2 regions of the Variovorax sp. GW823-FHT04B03 genome follow, and region 1 is predicted to be linked to the other one. Evidence: riboswitches for the same ligand, from Rfam matches in the RefSeq annotation. Region 1 holds a riboswitch; the other holds the start of a gene.
What was found. Region 1 has a riboswitch for S-adenosylhomocysteine ahead of ahcY (adenosylhomocysteinase). Riboswitches for the same ligand answer to the same signal wherever they lie in the genome.
Positions count from the first base shown of each region.

Region 2: linked by a shared signal. The riboswitch ahead of metH (methionine synthase) and the one ahead of ahcY (adenosylhomocysteinase) in region 1 are both predicted to bind S-adenosylhomocysteine.

Region 1 covers NZ_JBXAIT010000006.1:43,732-53,958, forward strand. Annotated here, with positions in the region: gene AC1RAD_RS24175 (hypothetical protein) at 1-655, shown strand, start outside; gene AC1RAD_RS24180 (DNA methyltransferase) at 652-1,692, shown strand; gene AC1RAD_RS24185 (ABC transporter permease) at 1,877-2,680, shown strand; gene AC1RAD_RS24190 (peptide chain release factor 3) at 2,685-4,313, opposite strand; gene AC1RAD_RS24195 (GNAT family N-acetyltransferase) at 4,380-4,973, opposite strand; gene AC1RAD_RS24200 (alpha/beta fold hydrolase) at 5,000-6,073, opposite strand; gene AC1RAD_RS24205 (hypothetical protein) at 6,070-6,513, opposite strand; gene AC1RAD_RS24210 (alpha/beta fold hydrolase) at 6,557-7,486, opposite strand; gene phaP (TIGR01841 family phasin) at 7,509-8,006, opposite strand; S-adenosyl-L-homocysteine riboswitch at 8,258-8,326, shown strand; gene ahcY (adenosylhomocysteinase) at 8,392-9,831, shown strand; gene AC1RAD_RS24225 (TlyA family RNA methyltransferase) at 9,837-10,227, shown strand, end outside.
Region 2 covers NZ_JBXAIT010000001.1:30,252-40,478, forward strand. Annotated here, with positions in the region: gene hutG (N-formylglutamate deformylase) at 1-466, shown strand, start outside; gene AC1RAD_RS00135 (histidinol-phosphate transaminase) at 463-1,620, shown strand; gene AC1RAD_RS00140 (homocysteine S-methyltransferase family protein) at 1,677-2,726, shown strand; gene AC1RAD_RS00145 (SH3 domain-containing protein) at 2,805-3,569, shown strand; gene AC1RAD_RS00150 (LysR family transcriptional regulator) at 3,576-4,496, opposite strand; gene AC1RAD_RS00155 (PACE efflux transporter) at 4,599-5,036, shown strand; gene AC1RAD_RS00160 (lipase secretion chaperone) at 5,058-5,969, opposite strand; gene AC1RAD_RS00165 (esterase/lipase family protein) at 5,981-7,036, opposite strand; S-adenosyl-L-homocysteine riboswitch at 7,169-7,244, shown strand; gene metH (methionine synthase) at 7,267-10,029, shown strand; gene AC1RAD_RS00175 (ArnT family glycosyltransferase) at 10,130-10,227, shown strand, end outside.

The DNA of each region.
Region 1 (10,227 bases):
AGGCTTTGCCGGCCCGCAGGGCGAGGCGCTGCGGCGCGCGCTGCAACGCTTCGAAATGAGCTGGCTGGAGCTGTCCCGCCACCACCACGACGGCGCGGTCAACCAGGCCATCATGCGGTTCCGGCCCGAGGTGGCCATCGGCGATGCCGCCGTGTTCGAACGCACCGCGCGCCAGCTCGCCGATGCGGTGGCGCTGCGGCTCGTGTGCATCCTCCAGCGCGGCGGCGTCGCGCAGCCGACCGACGTGGCCGCGTACCTCGCGTGGGCACGGCAATGCGGCGCCGGGACCGTCGTCTTCCGGGAGTTCTCGCGGCTCGACGACGGCTATCGCGACAACGCCACCGCGCGCTATCTGCGCACGCAGCGGGTCTCGATGGACGCGCTGCTGACGGCCTGCCTCGACGACCCCGACATCTCGCGCGGGTGGACCCTCGAAAGCCTCACCGAGGGCTACTACTTCTGGAACCTGCGCCTGCGCACCGACAGCGGCCTGACGGTCGTCTTCGAAAGCGCCGACTACGGCGCCATGCACGCGCGCCACGCGACCGGCGATGTCTACAAGCTCGTCTACTTTGCCGACGGACAGCTGTGCGCCGGCTGGGAGCCGGGGCACGACGTGCTGCTCGACACGCGCACCGCGAAGGCCTGCCCATGAGCAGTCACAGCTGGCTGATGCTCGACCATGAATCGCCGCGCTACCGGCTGCCGGACGACCTGCGCGCGCGCGACCCGATGGGCGGGCGCGATTGCGGATGGCTCGAGCAGATGCTGCCCTTCGTGCGCCGGTTCTCGCAACCGGGCGAGACGGTGTTCGACCCCTTCGCCGGCTTCGGCACGACGCTGCTCGCGGCACGCCTCGAGGACCGACGGGCCCTGGGCTGCGAAGTCGATGCAGGCCGCATCGACCTCATCCGCGAGCGGCTGGCGCGCCACGGCCTCGCCCACGGCACGACGCTCCTGCACGCCTCGTGCGATGCGCTCGAAGACGCCGCGCTCCCGCCCTTCGACCTGTGCCTGACGAACGTGCCCTACTTCGGTTGCCGCTGGACCGGTGCGCAGGCAACCTCCCAGCTTTACGACAGCCCGAGCTACGCGCAGCACCTCGATGGCCTGCGCAACGTCTTCCACCGCGTGCGCGCCGGATTGCGCGAGGGCGGTGCCTGCATCGCGATGGTGGAGAACCTGCGGCTCGGCGATCGCGTGCTGCCGCTGGCCTTCGATCTCGCCCGCATCCTGGGTTCGCTCTTCACGATGGAGGAGGAGCGCGTGCTGGTTTATTCGCACGACGCGGCAGACAACGACACCGATGCCCGCACCGACCGGCGCCACGAACACGCGCTGGTTTTTCGCAAGCAGCGCGAGCGCATCGACCTGCCGGCCACGGCCGCGCTGCTCGATGCGATGCGCGAAGAAGGACACGTCTTCACGCTGTTCGGCAGCTTCGCGCGCTGGCAGCAGGACCCACAGGGCACGCCGCCCGCAGACGCCGACATCCGCGTCGACGCCGACCCGCAGCGCCTGGACGCCCTGCTGCGATGGCTGCAAGGGCAGGGCTTCTCGGTGACGAGCTGGGGCGACCCGGTCACCGTGCCCCTTCACCTCGACAGCTACCGCGGCCGCTTCTATTTCCGCGCCGATCGCATCGATGCGCGCGGCGCATTGATCAGGCTCGACATCTGCTACGAGCAATGAGTGGCATGACGCAATCCGCACAGCGGTGGATCGACCCGCACCACGACCGCGCTCGGTGTGCGCAGGACACTGGGTGCTTCCCGCAGCGAAATCAAGGAGGAGGGCGAAGCCCGGGGGACATTCGCGGAGGGAAGTACCCGGTGGCCTGTGCACGCGCCCTGAACAGCGGCGAGGGCCACTGAAGATGGGCGCACTTCCCCTTTTCCTCCGCCTCATGGCCGCTTCCATCAGCGGCCAGGCCAGGTACCCCGCGTCCGCACTGCTGCTGACCCTCGGCCAGTTCCTCGGCACAGGCATCGAGGTCGTCGCCGTCTGGGCGCTGTTCCATCGCTTCGGCGAGGTGCAGGGCTGGGGCATCGGCGAAGTCGCGTTGTTCTACGGCCTCGTGAACTGCATGTTCGCCCTTGCCGATGCGCTGGGCCGCGGCTTCGACGTGCTGGGCACCGAGTTCCTGCGCACCGGCACCTTCGACCGGCTGCTGCTGCGCCCGCGCCCGCTTGCGCTGCAGCTCATGGGCCACGACGTGCGCATCAGCCGCTTGGGCCGTCTGCTGCAGGGCCTGCTCGTGCTGGCCTTTGCGACCGTGCAGGCCGACATCGCATGGACGCCCAGCGCCGTGGCCGTCGCGCTGTTCGCCCTGGCCGGTGGCATCGCGCTGTTCCTCGGCATCCTCGTGCTGCAGGGCACGCTGTCGTTCTGGACCGTCGAGAGCCTGGAGATCGCCAACGTGCTCACCTACGGCGGCGTGCAGGCGGCGCAGTACCCGCTGGCGCTCTATGCGCAGTGGTTCCGCCGCGTGCTGACCTTCATCGTGCCGCTGGCGTGCGTGGCGTACTACCCGGTGCTGGCGATCCTGGGCAAGCCCGATCCGCTGGGCGCGCCGGCCTGGGTGGGGTGGGTGTCGCCGCTCGCGGGCTTCGTGTTCCTCGCGGCGGCATTCGGTGCGTGGCGCCTCGGGCTGCGCCACTACACCTCGTCGGGCAGCTAGCCGATCAGCCGGCGCTCTGCAGCGCCAGGCCCGCGTGCTCGCGCAGCGGATGGAAGTGGATCTTCGGAAAACGCTCCTGCGCCAGCCGCACGTCGTACGGCGAGGTGCACAGGAAGGCCAGCGTGTCGGCCGCATCTTTCGCCATGCGAACCGGGTAGGCGTGGACGAACTCGCGCAGCTCGGCCGGGGTGTCGGCCGTGATCCAGCGCGCGCCCGTGTACTGGCAGCCTTCGAGGCGCACGTCGGCGTCGTACTCGGCCTTCAGGCGGTGCTGCACCACTTCGAATTGCAGCTGGCCGACGGCGCCCAGGAGCATCGGGCCACCGACCTCGGGGCGGAACACCTGGATCGCGCCTTCTTCCCCCAGCTGGGCCAGGCCCTGCTGCAGCTGCTTGGTGCGCAGCGGGTTCTTCAAAATCACGGTCATGAACAGCTCGGGCGCGAAGAAGGGCAGCCCGGTGAACTGCAGGTTCGCGCCGTCGGTGATCGTGTCGCCCAGCTGCACGCCGCCGTGCGTGGTGAAGCCCACGATGTCGCCCGCGTAGGCCTCTTCCACCGCCTCGCGGCGCTGGCTCATGAAGGTCACGACGCTGGTGGGGCGCAGCTCCTTCGCGGTGCGCTGCACCTTCAGCTTCATGCCCGGCGTGTACTTGCCCGAGGCCATGCGCACGAAGGCGATGCGGTCGCGGTGGTTGGCGTCCATGTTGGCCTGCACCTTGAAGACCACGCCCGCGAAGTCCTTGTCTTCGGGCTGGATCTCTTTCACCACCGGCTGGCGGTTGACCAGCGTGGTGCTGGTGCGCGACTGCGGCGAGGGCGCCAGGTCGACCAGCGCGTCGAGCACTTCCATCACGCCGAAGTTGTTCACGCCGGAGCCGAAGAACACGGGCGTCTGCTTGCCGGCCAGGAAGGCCTCGCGGTCCCAGGTGGGTGAGGCGCCGGTGGCCAGTTCCATGCTTTCCATGGCGTGCTCGAAGTCGGCGCCGAAGCGCTTGACGAGCGTGTCGCGTTCGCTCAGCGGAATGGTCTCGAAGTCGTGCGGCAGCCGCTCGCTGCCCGACTCGAACACCGTCATCGCCTGCGTGCGCAGGTTCATGATGCCGCGGAAGCTCTTGCCCTGGCCCACGGGCCAGGTCATGGGCACGCAGGGCATGCCGAGTTCGCGCTCCACCTCGTCCAGGATGTCCAGCGGCTCGCGCACTTCCCGGTCCATCTTGTTGACGAAGGTGATGATGGGCGTGTCGCGCTGGCGGCAGACCTCGATCAGCCGGCGCGTCTGCGCTTCCACGCCGTTGGCGGCGTCGATCACCATCAGCGCCGAGTCGACGGCCGTGAGCACGCGGTAGGTGTCTTCCGAGAAGTCCTTGTGGCCGGGCGTGTCGAGCAGGTTGATGACGTGCTCGCGGTACACCATCTGCATCACCGACGAGGCCACCGAGATGCCGCGCTGCTTCTCGATTTCCATCCAGTCGGAGGTGGCGTGGCGCGAGGCCTTGCGCGCCTTCACCGAGCCGGCGATCTGGATCGCGCCCGAGAACAGCAGCAATTTTTCGGTCAGCGTGGTCTTGCCGGCGTCAGGGTGGGAAATGATCGCGAAGGTGCGACGGCGGCGGGTTTCGGCGAGAAAAGACAAGGTGGGCAATCTGCAGGGGAATCCCCCGATTTTAGGAGGCCGCCCCGCCAACCCCGGGCTGTAGGCCTAAAACGCCTCCGTCACCCCGTACGCCCGCATCTGCGCCTCGACCTGCGCCGCGTCCTGGCTCAGCACCACGAGGTCGTGCGCCTTGCCCTCGCGGTCCTTCACGTGGCGCGTGAGCAGGGCCTCGGGCCGGAAGCCCAGGGCCTGGAAGACGGCGATGGCGCCGCGCTGGTCGACGGTCATCTGGGCGACGATCTTTTCCTGCCCGTGCGCGAAGGCCAGCGCGCAGCCCTCCTGCGCCAGCTGCTGGCCCAGGCCGCCGCCGCGCAGCGCGGGCGACACCAGCACGCGCAGTTCGGCCACGTGGCCCGACCACGAGTGCGGGTCGCGGATGACGGCGGCGCAGCCCAGCACGGCGCCGTCGCGCACGGCGAGCACGCTGTCGATGTCGCCGCGCTCGATGGCGCGGACCCAGGCGGCCATCACCTTGGGCTCGGTGATGTCGCGCGGCAGAAAGAGCAGGTCGTGCGCCGGCAGCGCCTGCGCGAAGGCCAGGACGGCGGGGGCGTCGGCGCCGGTCATCAGGCGCAGGGCGATGTCGCCGTCCGCGTGGGCGACGGTGCGCGGGTAGGTGCGGGAAGAAGATGCGGTCATGGGAGGGTGTTCGATGGTTGTCTTCGTCAGGTGGAGCGCACGCCCAGCCACTCGTCGAGCTTGGGCCACAGCCGACGCACGGCGTTGGTGCCGGCCGCCAGGCTCACGTGGCCGCCCTTGAGCACCACCTCTTCCTTGTCGGTGGAGCCGATGCCGGCGATCAGCGGCTGGCCCGCCTCGTAGGGCACGATGTGGTCGTGCTGCGCCAGCGCGTGCAGCACCGGCACGGTGATGTTCTTCAGCAGCACGGGGCGCCCGCCGAGCACCAGCTCGCCCTTGTGCAGCTTGTTGTCCCACATGAGTTCCTTCACCGTCTGGCGGAAGTACTCGCCGGCCAGCGGCAGCATCTCGGCGCCCCAGCGGTCGAACATGCGGTACGACTTGACGAACTCGTCGTTGGCCATGTTGTCCCACAGCTGCACCAGCCCGGCGCCGCGCCCGGCGGGGCGCAGCATGTCGAAGGAGGCGAACAGCATCTCGGGCGGCACGTTGCCCACGGTGTCGATGAGGCGGTCGACGTCGAAGTAGCGCCGGTCGGACCACGCGTGGAACAGCTTCATGCGGCTGAAGTCGATCGGCGTGGTGAAGAGCGCGAGGTTCTTCATCGGCCCGCCGGGGTGCAGCGCCGCGTACAACGTAGAGAGCACGCCGCCCATGCAGTAGCCGGCGATGGTCACGTCTTCCTCGCCCGAGTCTTCCTGCACGCGGCGGATCGAATCGGGAATGAAATCGAGCACGTAGTCCTCGATGCGCAGGCGCTTCTCGTCGGGGCGCGGTGCGTTCCAGTCCATCACATAGACGTCGTAGCCCTTGAGCAGCAAGTACTCGACCATGCTCTGGCCCGGCGCGAGGTCGAAGATGTAGGCGCGGTTGGTGGTGGCCATCACCATGAGCACCGGCACGCGGTAGATCTCGTCGACCATCGGGCGGTAGTGGTACAGGCTCAGCGTGCCGCGCCGGTGGATCTCGTCCTTGGGCGTGAGGCCGACGGCGGGCGCGGTCGAGGTCAGGAAGTCCAACCCCTTGATGTTGCGCTGGATCGTGCGCTCGATCTCGCCGCGGATGTCGGGCAGCTGGAAGGTGTCGGGCGGCGCGCTCATGAGCGGCGCTTTCCGGCGGGGCGTTTCTTTGCGGCGGCGGTCTTGGCGGCCGGGGCAGGCGCTGCCGCCGCCGCGGGCGGCTGCTTGGTGCGGCGCGGCCGGGGCGGCGCGGTGGCCGCGTCGGCGGTCCGCGCGGCAGGGCCGGCCCCGCCTTCCAGCGCGCGGCGGATGCCCGCCAGGTGGTCGTCGATGCGGTGCAGTTGTTCGCCCAGCGCCTGCAGGTCGCCGCGCGTCGGCAGGTTCAGCAGCGTGAGGTAACGCGCCATCAGGTCGCCCACCGCCTTCTGCGCGGTGAGCGAGGCGTTCATGCCGCCGTGCATGCCCTGGCGGAACGGGTCCGAGGCCATGGCTTCGTTGGCGAATTCGTTGGTGCTTTTTTCCCACTGGGCCGTGAGCTCGCGCCACAGGGCCATGGGATCGAGGGACGGAAACTGGCTCATGAAAACACCTCCGTCTGGGTTCGTTGTCGTGTCTCTTTTTTCTTCAGTGATCGTCGCGCCGCGCCGCCCGTGCGGTGTGCGCGGCGATGGCCTCGATGATCTGCGGCCACATCGCGATCGGCAGCGCGTGGCCCATGCGCGGGATGCGCAACAGCGTCGCGCCGGGAATGGCCTCGGCCACGTCGATGCCGCAGGCCACGGGCACCAGCGGATCGACGTCGCCGTGGATCACCAGCGTGGGCACCTGCACCGCGCGCAGCGCCGGCTTGCGGTTGCCCGACGCGAACACGGCCGCCAGCTGGCGCGCCACGCCGCCCGGGTTGAGGCCGCGCAGGAAGGCCAGTTGCGCGCGCCCGGCGTCGCGCGCCTCGTCGAGCGGAAAGGCGTCGGGCCCGCGCAGCACGCGCCACAGCTTGGCGTGGTGCGGCAGGTAGGCCTCGAAGCTGGTCGGCGCGGGCGCGAACAGCACCGCCAGCGCCTCGGGCGTGGGCGGCGGCAGGGCCGGGTCGCCGGTGCTCGACATGATGCTGGTGAGCGAGCGCATCCGGCCCGGGTGGTGGATGGCCATCTCCTGCCCGATGGCGCCGCCCATCGACGCGCCCACGACGTGGGCGCGCGCGATGCCCAGCGCGTCGAGCAGGCCGGCGCAGTCATCGGCCATGTCGCGCAACGTGTAGGGCACCTGCAGCGGCCGCCCCGCCATGGCCTGCAGCATCAGCGCCTGGATGTCGGGCACGCCGGCGTGCGGCAGGTGGGTCGAGTGGCCGATGTCGCGGTTGTCGAAGCGGATCACATGGTGGCCGCCGGCCTGCGCCAGGGCGGCGCAGAACGCGTCGTCCCAGGCGACCATCTGGGCGCCGAGGCCCATGACCAGCAACAGCGGCGGCGCCTCGGGGTCGCCGAAGCTGTCCCAGGCCAGTTCGATGCCGTTGGCGCGGGTGCGCCGTTCGGTGCGGGGCGCGACGGCGGTCATGCGGGCCTTTCTTTGCTTCTTGTTACTTGCGCTGCAGCAGCTTCGTGACCTCGTCCACGTTGGCCTGGATGCGCTGGCGCACCACGTCGAAGGCGTCGGCCTGCGACTTGGCGGCCAGGGTGGCCAGTTCCTTGATGTCGTCGACCGCGCGCTGGAACGACTGGCGGCCCAGCTCGTCGAGCTTGGCGAGGTTTTCCTTCGGGTCCTTGCCCGGCATCGCCTTGGCGGCGGTCTGCCATTCGGCGATGGCCGTCTTGATCATTTCGGTCTGTCGCTGCACCACGGTCTGCAGGCCCTGGTAGGACTTCTCGTTGGCCTGCATCAGCGCCTGCAAGTCCTTGCGGCCGCTGTCGAGCAGCTTGCCGGCGCCGCCGGTCAGGTTCAGGTTCTGCAGGCGCTCGGCCATGCCCTTGAGGTTCTTCATCGGATCGAGCATGTCCGCGGCGGACGGCGCCGCCTGCTTCGCGCCGGCGCTGCTGGCGGTGGTTTTTTTCGCGGCGGCTTTCTTGGCAGTGGCCATGGTGCGGAATCTCCTGTGTCGGGTGATGAAAACAATCGAACGGGTGGATGCAGGCAGCGGCCGGGCGGCCGGGGCCCGCCGCCACGATACGCCGGGCCGGCGCGGCCCAGGGCGCTCCAAGCGCGGATTTGCCTGCGGAGTTTCCCGGGGTGGCCCGCGCCGCACGGCCCGGCCTGGCGGGCGCCCGCGCTTTCCGTGATGTGGGATGCCCCGGTCGATTGGCGGGCCGGGCGGCCGCGACTACAATCCGGCGCTCCGAGGAGCGTTGCAGCGCCGTCAGGCGTGAGGCTCGGACCACATCGCAACCACGCTCACCCGCTGTTCTCGCGGTGAGTCTTTCTTCCCCGTACGCAGTGGCATCTTTCAAACCAGTTTTGGAGTTCACATGAGCGCTGTACTCAAGCCCACCCCCGTCTCGACCGCCGACCAGGCGATTGCCGACCTGTCCCTTGCCGCCTGGGGCCGCAAGGAAATCAAGATCGCCGAAACCGAGATGCCCGGCCTGATGGCCATCCGTGAAGAGTTCTCGAAGGGCCAGGCCCTGAAGGGCGCGCGCATCACGGGCTCGCTGCACATGACCATCCAGACGGCCGTGCTGATCGAGACGCTGCAAGCCCTGGGCGCCGAAGTGCGCTGGGCCTCGTGCAACATCTTCTCGACGCAGGACCACGCCGCCGCCGCCATCGCCGCCGCCGGCACGCCGGTGTTCGCCATCAAGGGCGAGTCGCTGAAGGACTACTGGGACTACACCCACGCCATCTTCGACTTCGGTCCCAAGGGCTCGAAGGGCGAAGGCCCGAACATGATCCTGGACGACGGCGGCGACGCCACGCTGCTCATGCACCTGGGCCAGCGCGCTGAAAAAGACCTGGGCGTGCTCGCCAACCCGACCAGCGAAGAAGAACGCATTCTTTACGCCGCCATCAAGGCCAAGCTGGCCGTGGACGACACCTGGTACACCCGCAAGTCGGCCGAGATCATCGGCGTGACCGAAGAGACGACCACCGGCGTGCACCGCCTGAACGAGATGAGCGCCAAGGGCACGCTGCTGTTCCGCGCCATCAACGTGAACGACTCGGTCACCAAGAGCAAGTTCGACAACCTGTACGGCTGCCGCGAATCGCTGGTGGACGGCATCAAGCGCGCCACCGACGTGATGATCGCCGGCAAGGTGGCCTGCGTGGCCGGCTACGGCGACGTGGGCAAGGGCTCGGCCCAGGCGCTGCGTGCACTGTCGGCGCAAGTGTGGGTGACTGAAATCGACCCGATCAACGCCCTGCAGGCCGCGATGGAAGGCTACAAGGTCGTGACCATGGAGTACGCCGCCGACAAGGCCGACATCTTCGTGACCACCACCGGCAATCGCGACGTGATCCGCCACGAGCACATGGCCGCCATGAAGGACCAGGCCATCGTCTGCAACATCGGCCACTTCGACAACGAGATCGACGTCGCGTCGATCGAGAAGTACGAGTGGGAAGAGATCAAGCCCCAGGTCGACCACATCACCTTCCCGGACGGCAAGAAGATCATCCTGCTGGCCAAGGGCCGCCTCGTGAACCTGGGCTGCGGCACGGGCCACCCGAGCTTCGTGATGTCGTCGTCGTTCGCCAACCAGACCATCGCCCAGATCGAGCTGTTCACCAAGCCCGACGCCTACCAGGCCGGCAAGGTCTACGTGCTGCCCAAGCACCTGGACGAGAAGGTCGCGCGCCTGCACCTGAAGAAGGTCGGCGCCATGCTCACCGAGCTGACCGACTCGCAAGCCGCCTACATCGGCGTGGACAAGAACGGCCCTTACAAGCCGGACACCTACCGCTATTGATCCGCGTGCGCGCCGATCAACTGTTGGTAGAGCGCGGCCTGGCCGCGTCGCGTTCGCAAGCCGTGCGGCTCATCGCCGGCGGCATGCGCTGGCGTGACGCGGGCACGAGCGACGCGTGGCGCAACGTCGCCAAGAACAAGGACGAAGTGCCCGAGTCGGCCGAGCTCGAGCTCGCCGACGCCGCCGAGGCACGCTACGTGTCGCGCGGCGGCCTCAAGCTCGAAGGTGCGCTGAAGACCAGCGGCGTGGACCCGACCGGCAAGCTCTGCCTGGACGTCGGCCAGTCGACCGGCGGCTTCACCGATTGCCTGCTGCAGCACGGCGCCGCCAAGGTGGTGGGCGTCGACGTGGGCCATGGGCAGCTGCATGCGCGCATGCGCGAGGACGAACGCGTGG
Region 2 (10,227 bases), on a different contig from region 1:
AGTTGCCGAACGCCGCGAGGCCGTCTGGCGCCCATACCACCAGCAGCTGCAGGCCGAGCTCGATCGCCTCACGGCCGCGCACGGCACCGTCGCGCTGTGGGACGCGCACTCCATCCGCTCCGTGCTGCCGCGCTTCTTCGAAGGCAAGCTGCCCGACCTGAACCTGGGCACCGCCGACGGCAAGAGCTGCGACCCCGCGCTGGCCGCCACGCTGCGCGGCATCGCCGAATCGGCGCCGGGCTACACCGGCGTGCTCAACGGCCGCTTCAAGGGCGGCCACATCACGCGCCAGTACGGCAACCCGGCCGGCGGCGTGCACGCGGTGCAGCTGGAGATGACCCAGTCCAGCTACATGCAGGAAGCGCTGCCCTTCGACTACCTGCCCGACGTGGCCGCGGGCGTGAAGCCGCACGTGCGCCGGATGCTGGAAGCGGTGCTGGCCTTCGTCGAAGGCGGCGCCCGGTGAGCGCCGCCATCCACGCGTTCGCGCGCCCCGAGGTGCCACCGCTGCCGCCCTACAACGCGGGGCTGTCCTCGGACGCCGTGCGCGCGCGCTACGGCGTCAGCGAGATCGCGCGGCTGGCGAGCAACGAGAACCCGTACGGCCCCAGCCCCGCGGTGGCGCGGGCGCTGGTCGACCTGGCGGCGCGCGCGGGCACCTATCCCGACGCCAACTCCACGGCGCTGCGTGCCGCCATCGCGCAGCGCACCGGCGCGCAGCCCGGCGAGGTGGTGATCGGCAACGGCTCCGAGGACATCCTGCAGATGCTGTGCCAGGCGCTGCTGTCGCCGGGCGACCGCGTGCTCACGCAGCGCCCGGCCTTCGGCCTGCACGAGATCTACCCGCGCATGATGGGCGCGCAGGTCGAGCTGCTGACGCTCACGCCGGAACTCGGCTTCGACGTCGACGCCTGGTGCGCCGCGCTCGCGCGCGGGCCCAAGGTGGTGATGCTGGCCAACCCCTCGAACCCGGTCGGCTGCATGTTCGATGCGAGCGACTTCGCGCGCCTGCTCGCGGCGGTGCCCGCGGGCACGCTGCTGGTGGTGGACGAGGCCTACTACGAATATGCGCGGCTGGCGCCCGGCTACCCCGACGTGCTCGCCCTGCTGCGCGCATGGCAGGCGGCCGGCGAAGGCCGCGCCCCCTGGATCGTGCTGCGCACCTTCTCCAAGGCCTGGGGCCTGGCCGGCCTACGCGTGGGCTACGGCATTGCGTCCGACGCGGCGCTGGTGCAGCTGCTCGACCGCGTGCGCACGCCCTTCAACGTGAACCTGGCGGCGCAGGCCGCGGCGCTGGCGGCCTGGGGCGACGAGGCCTTCATGGCGCAGGCGGTGGCGCGCACCGTGCAACAGCGCGAGGCGCTGGCGGCGCAGCTGCGCGCCCTGGCCGGGTCGGTCTGGCCGGGCCTGCGCATCGCGCCTTCGGCGGCCAACTTCCTGTTCGTCGATCTCGGGCGGCCCAACGCGCCGGTCAACGAGGCCCTGCTGGCGCGCGGGATCATCGTCAAGCCCTGGAAGGAGCCGGGCTTCGAGACCTTCATCCGCGTGTCGGTGGGCACCGACGCGGACAACGCGCGCTTCGTGCAGGCGCTGGCGGAGATCGCGGGCGGGCAAGGCTGACGCCGGCAAGACCCGCCTGCGCGCCGGGCCAGACCGGGGTTTTTACAATCGCGGACATGACCAAGCCCCTCATCTATACCCGCGGCCAGGCGCTGCCGGGCATCCTCGCCAACCGCATTGCCATCCTCGACGGCGCGATGGGCACGATGATCCAGCGCTTCAAGCTCACCGAAGAGCAATACCGCGGCGAGCGCTTCAAGGACTTCGAGCGCGACGTGAAGGGCAACAACGAGCTGCTGTCGCTCACGCGCCCCGACGTCATCACCGACATCCACGAGGCCTACCTCGCGGCCGGTGCCGACCTCATCGAGACCAACACCTTCGGCGCCACCACCATCGCGCAGGAGGACTACAAGATGGCCCACCTGGCGCGCGAGATGAACCTCGAGTCGGCCAAGCTGGCGCGCGCGGCCTGCGACAAGTACAGCACGCCGGACAAGCCGCGCTTCGTGGCCGGCGCCCTCGGCCCGACCCCCAAGACGGCCAGCATCAGCCCCGACGTGAACGACCCCGGCGCGCGCAATGTCGATTTCGAATCGCTGCGCGCGGCGTACTACGAGCAGACCGAGGCGCTGGTCGAAGGCGGCGCCGACGTGATCCTGGTCGAGACCATCTTCGACACGCTCAACGCCAAGGCCGCGCTGTTCGCGGTGGACGAGTACTTCGACAACAGCGGCCAGCGCCTGCCGCTGATCATCAGCGGCACGGTGACCGACGCCTCGGGCCGCATCCTCAGCGGCCAGACCGTCACGGCCTTCTGGCACAGCGTGCGCCATGCGCAGCCGCTGGCCATCGGGCTGAACTGCGCGCTGGGCGCGACGCTGATGCGCCCCTACATCCAGGAGCTGGCGCGCGTGGCGGGCGACACCTACATCAGCTGCTACCCGAACGCCGGCCTGCCCAACCCGATGAGCGACACCGGCTTCGACGAGACGCCCGACGTCACCTCGCGCCTGCTGCACGAGTTCGCGGCCGAGGGGCTGGTGAACATCGTGGGCGGCTGCTGCGGCACGACGCCGGACCACATCGCGGCGATCGGTGCAGCGGTGGCGCCTGCGAAGGGCCGTCTCCTGAACAGCAACGGCTTCTACAAAGAAGCCGCCTGAAGCCGGGCGCCGCGCGCGCCCTCGGCTGATTGACGGCTCCCCGCCCCACGCCTACGCTGGGGCGCACAGGAGCCTCCCATGAACGCCACATCCTTCTTGCGCCGCGCTGCCTTGGGCGCGCTCGTCCTGCTGCTGCCGTTCGCGGCGGCGGCGCAGCAGGCCTTCACGCGCGGCGCGGTCAACCTGCGCGCCGGGCCCTCGGGCGACTACCCGCTGGTGGCGCGGCTCGGGCCGGGGCAGCCGGTCGACGTGGTCGGCTGCACCAGCGGCTACGGCTGGTGCGACGTGGTGCTGCCCGACGGCGGGCGCGGCTGGGTCTGGGCCAGGAACCTCGACTACGCCTACCAGCAGCAGCGCGTGCCGCTGGCCACCTACGGCGCGGTCATCGGCGTGCCGATCGTGAGCTTCGTGATCGGCAGCTACTGGGCCGACTACTACCGCGACCGCCCCTGGTACGGCGACCGGCGCTGGTGGGGCCACCGGCCCCCGCCGCCGCCGATCGCGGGTTGGCGTCCGCCGCCGCCCGTGCACCCGGGCTGGCAGCCGCGGCCCTGGCCGGGGCCTGGCGTGCGTCCGCCCCACGGACCTGGGGTCCGTCCGCCTCATGGGCCCGGGGTTCGTCCCCCGCACGGGCCGGGCATCCGGCCGCCCGTCGACCCCGGGTTCCGCCCGCCGCGACCGCAGCCGGGCTTCCGGCCCGGGCCGCCACCGGGCGTGTCGCATCCGCATCCGGGCGGCGGCCGGCCCGGTGGGGGCGGCGGGGGTGGAGGAGGGCGTCCGCACGGCGGGGGCGGTGGGCACGGCGGTGGAGGCGGGCACGGCCACGGCCACGGAAAGAATTGACCCGGCTCACACGGCCGGCGTCCCGATGCCGGCCGCCGCCTGCCGGTCGCGTGCGATCAGCGCCACGAAGCGCTGCGCGCCCAGGCCCAGCGGCCGTTCGCGCGACCACACCACGTCCACCCACAGGTCCAGCCCGTTGCTGAGGTTCTCGAACGGGATCTCGACCAGCGCGCCCGCCGCCACGTGCGGCCGCGCGAAGTTGCGCGGCAGCCAGCCCCAGCCCAGCCCGGCGGTGATCAGGCTCAGCGCGGCCAGCGCGTTGTCGGTGCGCCAGACATGCCGGGCGAACACGAAGCGCGGGTCGCTGGTGGCCAGGTCGCGCCCCGCGACCACGATCTGGCGCGTGTTCGTCAGGTGCTCCTCGCGCAGGCGCCCGCCGGCCGCCGCGCGCAGCACCGGGTGCTCGGGCGCCATCACGGCCACCATGGTGTCGCTGCCCACCTCCTGGAAGCCCTCGCGGCCGTCGAGGCTGGGGCGCTCGAACACCAGCGCCAGCTGCGCCCGGCCGCTGTGCAGCAGCGCCAGCGCATCGGCCTGCGGCGCGGCCAGCACCTCGACCTGCAGCAGAGGGTAGTCGTCGGCCAGCGCGGCGAGCGGCCCGCTCCATGGCGCCGCCAGCAGTTCGGGCGCGATGGCCAACGTGAGCCGGTCTTCCAGCCCCTGCGTGAGCGCCAGCGCCTGCACCTGCAACTGCCGCAACTGGGCCGCGAGCAGCCGCGCCTGCGGTTCGAGCGAGCGCGCAGCCGACGTGGGCTGGGGCTCGCGGCCGCTGCGGTCGAACAGCGGCAGCGCCAGCTCGGCCTCCAGGTTGGCGATGGCCATGCTCACGGCCGACGGCACCTTGCGCAGCGCCCGCGCGGCGGCCGAGAACGAGCCGTGGTCGATCACGGCCAGGAAGACCTCGACGTTGTCGCTGGAGAAAGCCATGGCGCCCCGATCTATCAATAAAACTGAAATAAGTTAACTTTTTATATCAACTAAAAGCAAATAAAGTCCCTCCATCGCAGTCAAACACACAGAGAAACAGTCATGCAGGGCCTTCAGCGTCGGATCGTTTACATCTCCCTCTACGAGGGCATCGCCATCGTGGCGGCCAGCGCCGGCCTGGCCCTGATGTCGGACGCGGGGCTTGGCCACTCGGGCCTGCTGGCGGTGGGCGCCTCGGTGATCGCGGTGATCTGGAACCTGACCTTCAACGCCCTGTTCGAGCGCTGGGAGTCGCGCCAGGCGGTGCGCGGGCGCAGCCTGAAGCGCCGCATCGCCCACGCCATCGGCTTCGAGGGCGGCCTGATCGCCTTCCTGGTGCCGATGCTGGCCTGGGGCCTGGGCGTGTCGCTCTGGCAGGCGCTGGTGATGGACCTGGGCCTGGTGGTGTTCTTCCTGGTCTACACCTTCGTCTTCAACTGGGCCTTCGACCGCGTGTTCGGCCTGCCGGCCTCGGCCATGGGCGAAGCGCAACCTGCGTAAGCCTGCGCTTACTTAGCCGATTCACTTCGCCGGCTTGGACGCGGCAGCCGAGCGCATCGCCAGGGCACCGCTCAGGCGCAGGCGCTCGTTCTCGTTGAAGAGCGTCTCGCGCAGCTGGGCCCGCTCGGCCTCGGGCGCGCTGGCGTAGCGGTCGAGCCGGGCGTTCCATTCCTGGGTTTCCTGGTCGAGCGTGGCCAGGCCGCGCGCCACCTCGTAGCCGTAGGCCTCGCTGCGCGCGGCAAAGCGCTCCTGGGGGCTGGCGCCGCGCGCCTGCAGCGCCTCGGTCTGGCGCATCACGTCCAGATGGGCCACCGCCTCCTTGCGCACCTCGCGCTGCGCCGGCGACAGCCAGGCCTGCTCGCTTTGGGCCAGCGCCGCGGCGCGCTGCTCGGGCGTGAGGTCGGGGTTGGACAGCAACTCCATCTTCTCGGCCATGAACCGGTCCTGCCGGATCTGGTCGCCGAACAGGCCTTCGATTTCCTCGGGCGCGAAGAACTGACGGCGCACCGCCTCGCGCGCCTCCAGGCTGCGGCGCAAAAAGGCCGGGTCGCCGGGCGCGGGCGGCTGCAGGGCGCGCAGGGCTTCCTGCATGTCGACGTAGCGCTCGAGCAGGCCCAGCGCGCGCACGCGCCAGTCTTCGCGCAGGCGCTGGGCGAGCAGGGCGGGCGCGCGGGCCATCAGCGTGGCCTTGCTGTCGGCCTGCGCTTCGGCAAGCACCTGGTCGAAGAGGGTGATGAGGTCGCTGGTGAGCAGGGCGTCGGGGGCCGCCGCAGCTTGCGGCACCGGGGGGGGCGCGCCGGGCACCGCGACCGCCGCCGTGGCGCGGGGCGCGGCGGCCTGCGGCGCATCGACCGCCCCGGGGCCGAGCGCCAGCCAGCCGGTCCCCGCGGCCACCAGCGCGACGGCGCCGATGGTCAAGGCCACACCGCGCATGCGCAGCGTCCTCAGAGCCCCGCGCTCTTGAGTCGCGCGGCCTGCTCCCTGAACAGCTCCGGCGGCTTCTTCTCGTAGTACGGGAACTGGCTGCCGTAGGTGTTGCCGAAGGCCTGGTTCACCTCGTCCAGGTGGTTCTGGCGGTAGTCGCCCAGGTGGGTGCCCAGGCGCGTGGTGCAGACCGCGAGCAGGCCGTCGTTGGCCTCGCCGAAGAAGAACAGGCTGCCCAGCGTCGACAGCGCCGTGTCGCTCGGGTCGAACAGGTTGAAGCTGGTCGACACGCCCGACCACGAGTAGTAGCGCACGCCGTTGGCCACGGCCGCACCGCTCTTCACGTCGCACGACGAGCCCGGCGCGGGGCGCCCCTGCGGGAACTTGGCGTCGAAGGCCGCGCCGCCTGCCGTGGTCAGCGAGGCCAGCGCGTTCAGCGGCACTTCGGGCAGCTGGCTCGGGTCCTTGCCCGAGAGAAAGCCGATCAGCCCCGTCAGCAGGCCGACGGCCTTCACCACCAGGGTCTGGCCGATGCCGCCTTCGGGCAGCTTGGCGAGCAGGTCGGCCACCTTCGAGCCGCCGTTGGCGCCGCCCACCGACGTGACCGAGGCCACCATGTCGGGTGCCACCGCCGCCACGTAGCGCACCGTGGGCGAGCCCTGCGAATGGCCGATGAGGTTGAACTTGAGCGTCGGGTTCTGCTCCAGCGCGCGGATGGTCTTGAGCTCCTGCAGCAGCTGCTCGCCGCGGATCTCGGAGGTGTTGGTGCCCGACACCTGCGCCACGTACACCTTGGCGCCCGCGGCGGCCAGCCTGCCGGGGATGTCGTAGAAGTAGTCGACGCCCAGCAGGTTGTCGAAGCCCAGCAGGCCGTGGACCAGCACGATCGGGTATTTGGTCTTCGCCGTGTCGGAGGTGACGCGGGCCTCGACGCGCGTGGCGCTGTCGCCGGCGGCGGCACGCGCTGGTGGCGCGTGAACCGCGAGGGCCGCGGCGGCCAGGAGGCCGCAGCTCAAGGCCACGGCGCGCATCGGGGTGGCTGCATGCTGCAACCGGACATTCCACTTCCTGGCCATCGGCGAACTCCCTTACGTTTGGTTAAAAACACGAACGTTCGTTCAGAAACGGTGGGCGCATTCTGTTGACACGTGCAGGAATGAAAACTGGGGTTTTCCCAGGGCGCAATCGAATCGACCTAAAATGCGCGACTTCCCAAGGAGCGTTGCAGCGGTTCGCCACAGAGGCGAATCGTCAGGCTTGGGGCGACAACGACGCTCGCCTGTCCGACTCTTCCGCAGGTGAGGCCATGTCCCAGATTCCCGCATCCGTTTCCGCTCCCGTCGCTCCCCCTCCCATGAAGCTGTCCGGCCTCGAGCCGGTCGCCATCGGCGAAGGCTCGCTGTTCGTCAACATCGGCGAGCGCACCAACGTCACCGGCTCCAAGGCCTTCGCGCGCATGATCCTCAACGGCCAGTTCGAGGACGCCCTGGCCGTCGCGCGCCAGCAGGTGGAGAACGGCGCGCAGGTGATCGACATCAACATGGACGAGGCCATGCTCGACAGCAAGGCCGCCATGGTGCGTTTCCTGAACCTCATCGCCAGCGAGCCCGACATCGCGCGCGTGCCGGTGATGGTCGACAGCTCCAAGTGGGAGGTCATCGAGGCCGGCCTGCGCTGCATCCAGGGCAAGGGCATCGTCAACTCGATCTCCATGAAGGAGGGCGTCGACAAGTTCAAGCACGAGGCCAAGCTGGTCAAGCGCTACGGCGCCGCCGCCGTGGTCATGGCCTTCGACGAGAAGGGCCAGGCCGACACCTACGCACGCAAGATCGAGATCTGCGAGCGCGCCTACCGCGTGCTGGTCGATGAAGTGGGCTTTCCGCCCGAAGACATCATCTTCGACCCGAACATCTTCGCCATCGCCACCGGCATCGAGGAGCACGACAACTACGCGGTCGACTTCATCAACGCCGTGCGCTGGATCAAAGAGAACCTGCCCGGCGCCAAGGTGTCGGGCGGCGTGAGCAACGTGAGCTTCAGCTTCCGCGGCAACGACCCGGTGCGCGAGGCCATCCACACCGTGTTCCTGTACCACGCCATCCAGGCGGGCATGGACATGGGCATCGTCAACGCCGGCATGGTCGGCGTGTACGACGACCTCGAACCCACGCTGCGCGAGCGCGTGGAAGACGTGGTGCTCAACCGCCGCCCCGACGCGGGCGAGCGCCTGGTCGAGGTGGCCGAGACCGCCAAGAGCGGCGCCAAGGACGACAGCAAGAAGCTCGAATGGCGTGGCACGCCCGAGCACCCGGTGCACGTCAACCAGCGCCTGTCGCACGCGATGGTGCACGGCATCACCGACTTCATCGTCGAAGACACCGAAGAGGCCTACCAGCAGATCCTCGCCAAGGGCGGGCGTCCGCTGCACGTGATCGAAGGCCCGCTCATGGACGGCATGAACATCGTGGGCGACCTGTTCGGCCAGGGCAAGATGTTCCTGCCGCAGGTGGTGAAGTCGGCGCGCGTGATGAAGTCGGCCGTGGCCCACCTCATTCCGTACATCGAGGAAGAAAAGCGCCAGGACGAGGCCGCGGGCCGCGACGTGCGCACCAAGGGCAAGATCATCATCGCCACCGTGAAGGGCGACGTGCACGACATCGGCAAGAACATCGTCACCGTCGTGCTCCAGTGCAACAACTTCGAAGTGGTGAACATGGGCGTGATGGTCCCGTGCCACGAAATTCTGGCGAAGGCCAAGGTCGAGGGCGCGGACATCGTGGGCCTGTCGGGCCTCATCACGCCCAGCCTCGAAGAGATGCAGTACGTGGCCGGCGAGATGCAGAAGGACGACCACTTCCGCATCAAGAAGATCCCGCTGCTCATCGGCGGCGCCACCACCAGCCGCGTGCACACCGCCGTGAAGATCGCGCCGCACTACGAGGGCCCCGTGGTCTACGTGCCCGACGCCTCGCGCAGCGTGAGCGTGGCGCAGAGCCTGCTCTCGGACCAGGCCACCGCGTACATCGACGAGATCAACGCCGACTACGAGAAGGTGCGCACGCAGCACGCCAACAAGAAGCAGGTGCCGATGTGGCCGCTGGCCAAGGCGCGCGCCAACAAGACGCCCGTCGACTTCGCGAACTTCGTGCCCACCGTGCCCAAGTTCATCGGCCGGCGCGTGTTCAAGAACTTCGACCTCACCGAGCTGGCCAAGTACATCGACTGGGGCCCGTTCTTCCAGACCTGGGACCTGGCCGGCCCGTTCCCCGCCATCCTGAAGGACGAGATCGTCGGCACCGAGGCCGTGCGCGTGTACGCCGACGGCCAGCGCATGCTCAAGCGCCTGATCGAAGGGCGCTGGCTCAGCGCCAGCGGCGTGGTCGGCTTCTGGCCCGCCAACACCGTGAACGACGACGACATTGAGCTGTACACCGACGAGACGCGCAGCGAAGTCGCGCTCACCTGGTACGGCATGCGCCAGCAGACCGAGAAGCAGATGATCGACGGCGTGATGCGCCCCAGCCGCTGCCTGGCCGACTTCGTCGCCCCCAAGGACAGCGGCGTGAAGGACTACGTCGGCGTGTTCGCCGTCACGGCCGGCCTGGGCGTCGAGAAGAAAGAGAAGTTCTTCATCGACGACCTCGACGACTACTCGGCCATCATGCTCAAGGCCCTGGCCGACCGGCTGGCCGAGGCTTTTGCCGAAGCCATGCACCACCGCGTGCGCACCGACCTGTGGGGCTACGCGCCCCACGAGGGCCTGAGCAACGACGACATGATTGCCGAGAAGTACCGCGGCATCCGCCCCGCGCCCGGCTACCCGGCCTGCCCCGACCACAGCGTGAAGGGCCCGATGTTCGACCTTCTGAACTGCGCGGACATTGGCATGACCCTGACGGAGAGCCTCGCTATGATGCCCGCCGCCAGCGTGAGCGGCTTCTACCTCGGGCACCCCGATGCGACGTACTTCAACGTCGGCAAGATCGGGCACGACCAGTTGCAGGACCAGGCCGCGCGGCGCCGCACGAGCGAAGCGGAGCTCGAGCGCCTGCTGGCGCCGAACCTTTGAACCTGCCGGCCGGTCGGCGCGACCGGCGTGACCGGCCACGGGAGTTGATATTCAGAAGCTGATCTTTGCCGCCGCGCACTACGCCCAGTTCGCGATCTTCGTGATTGCCTGCTGGGGTGCCGGCCGCGCGGTGCTCGCGCGCCTGCGCCCCCCGTCGCGCCGCGACGCCTGGCTCGAAGCGGCCATGTCGGCCGCACT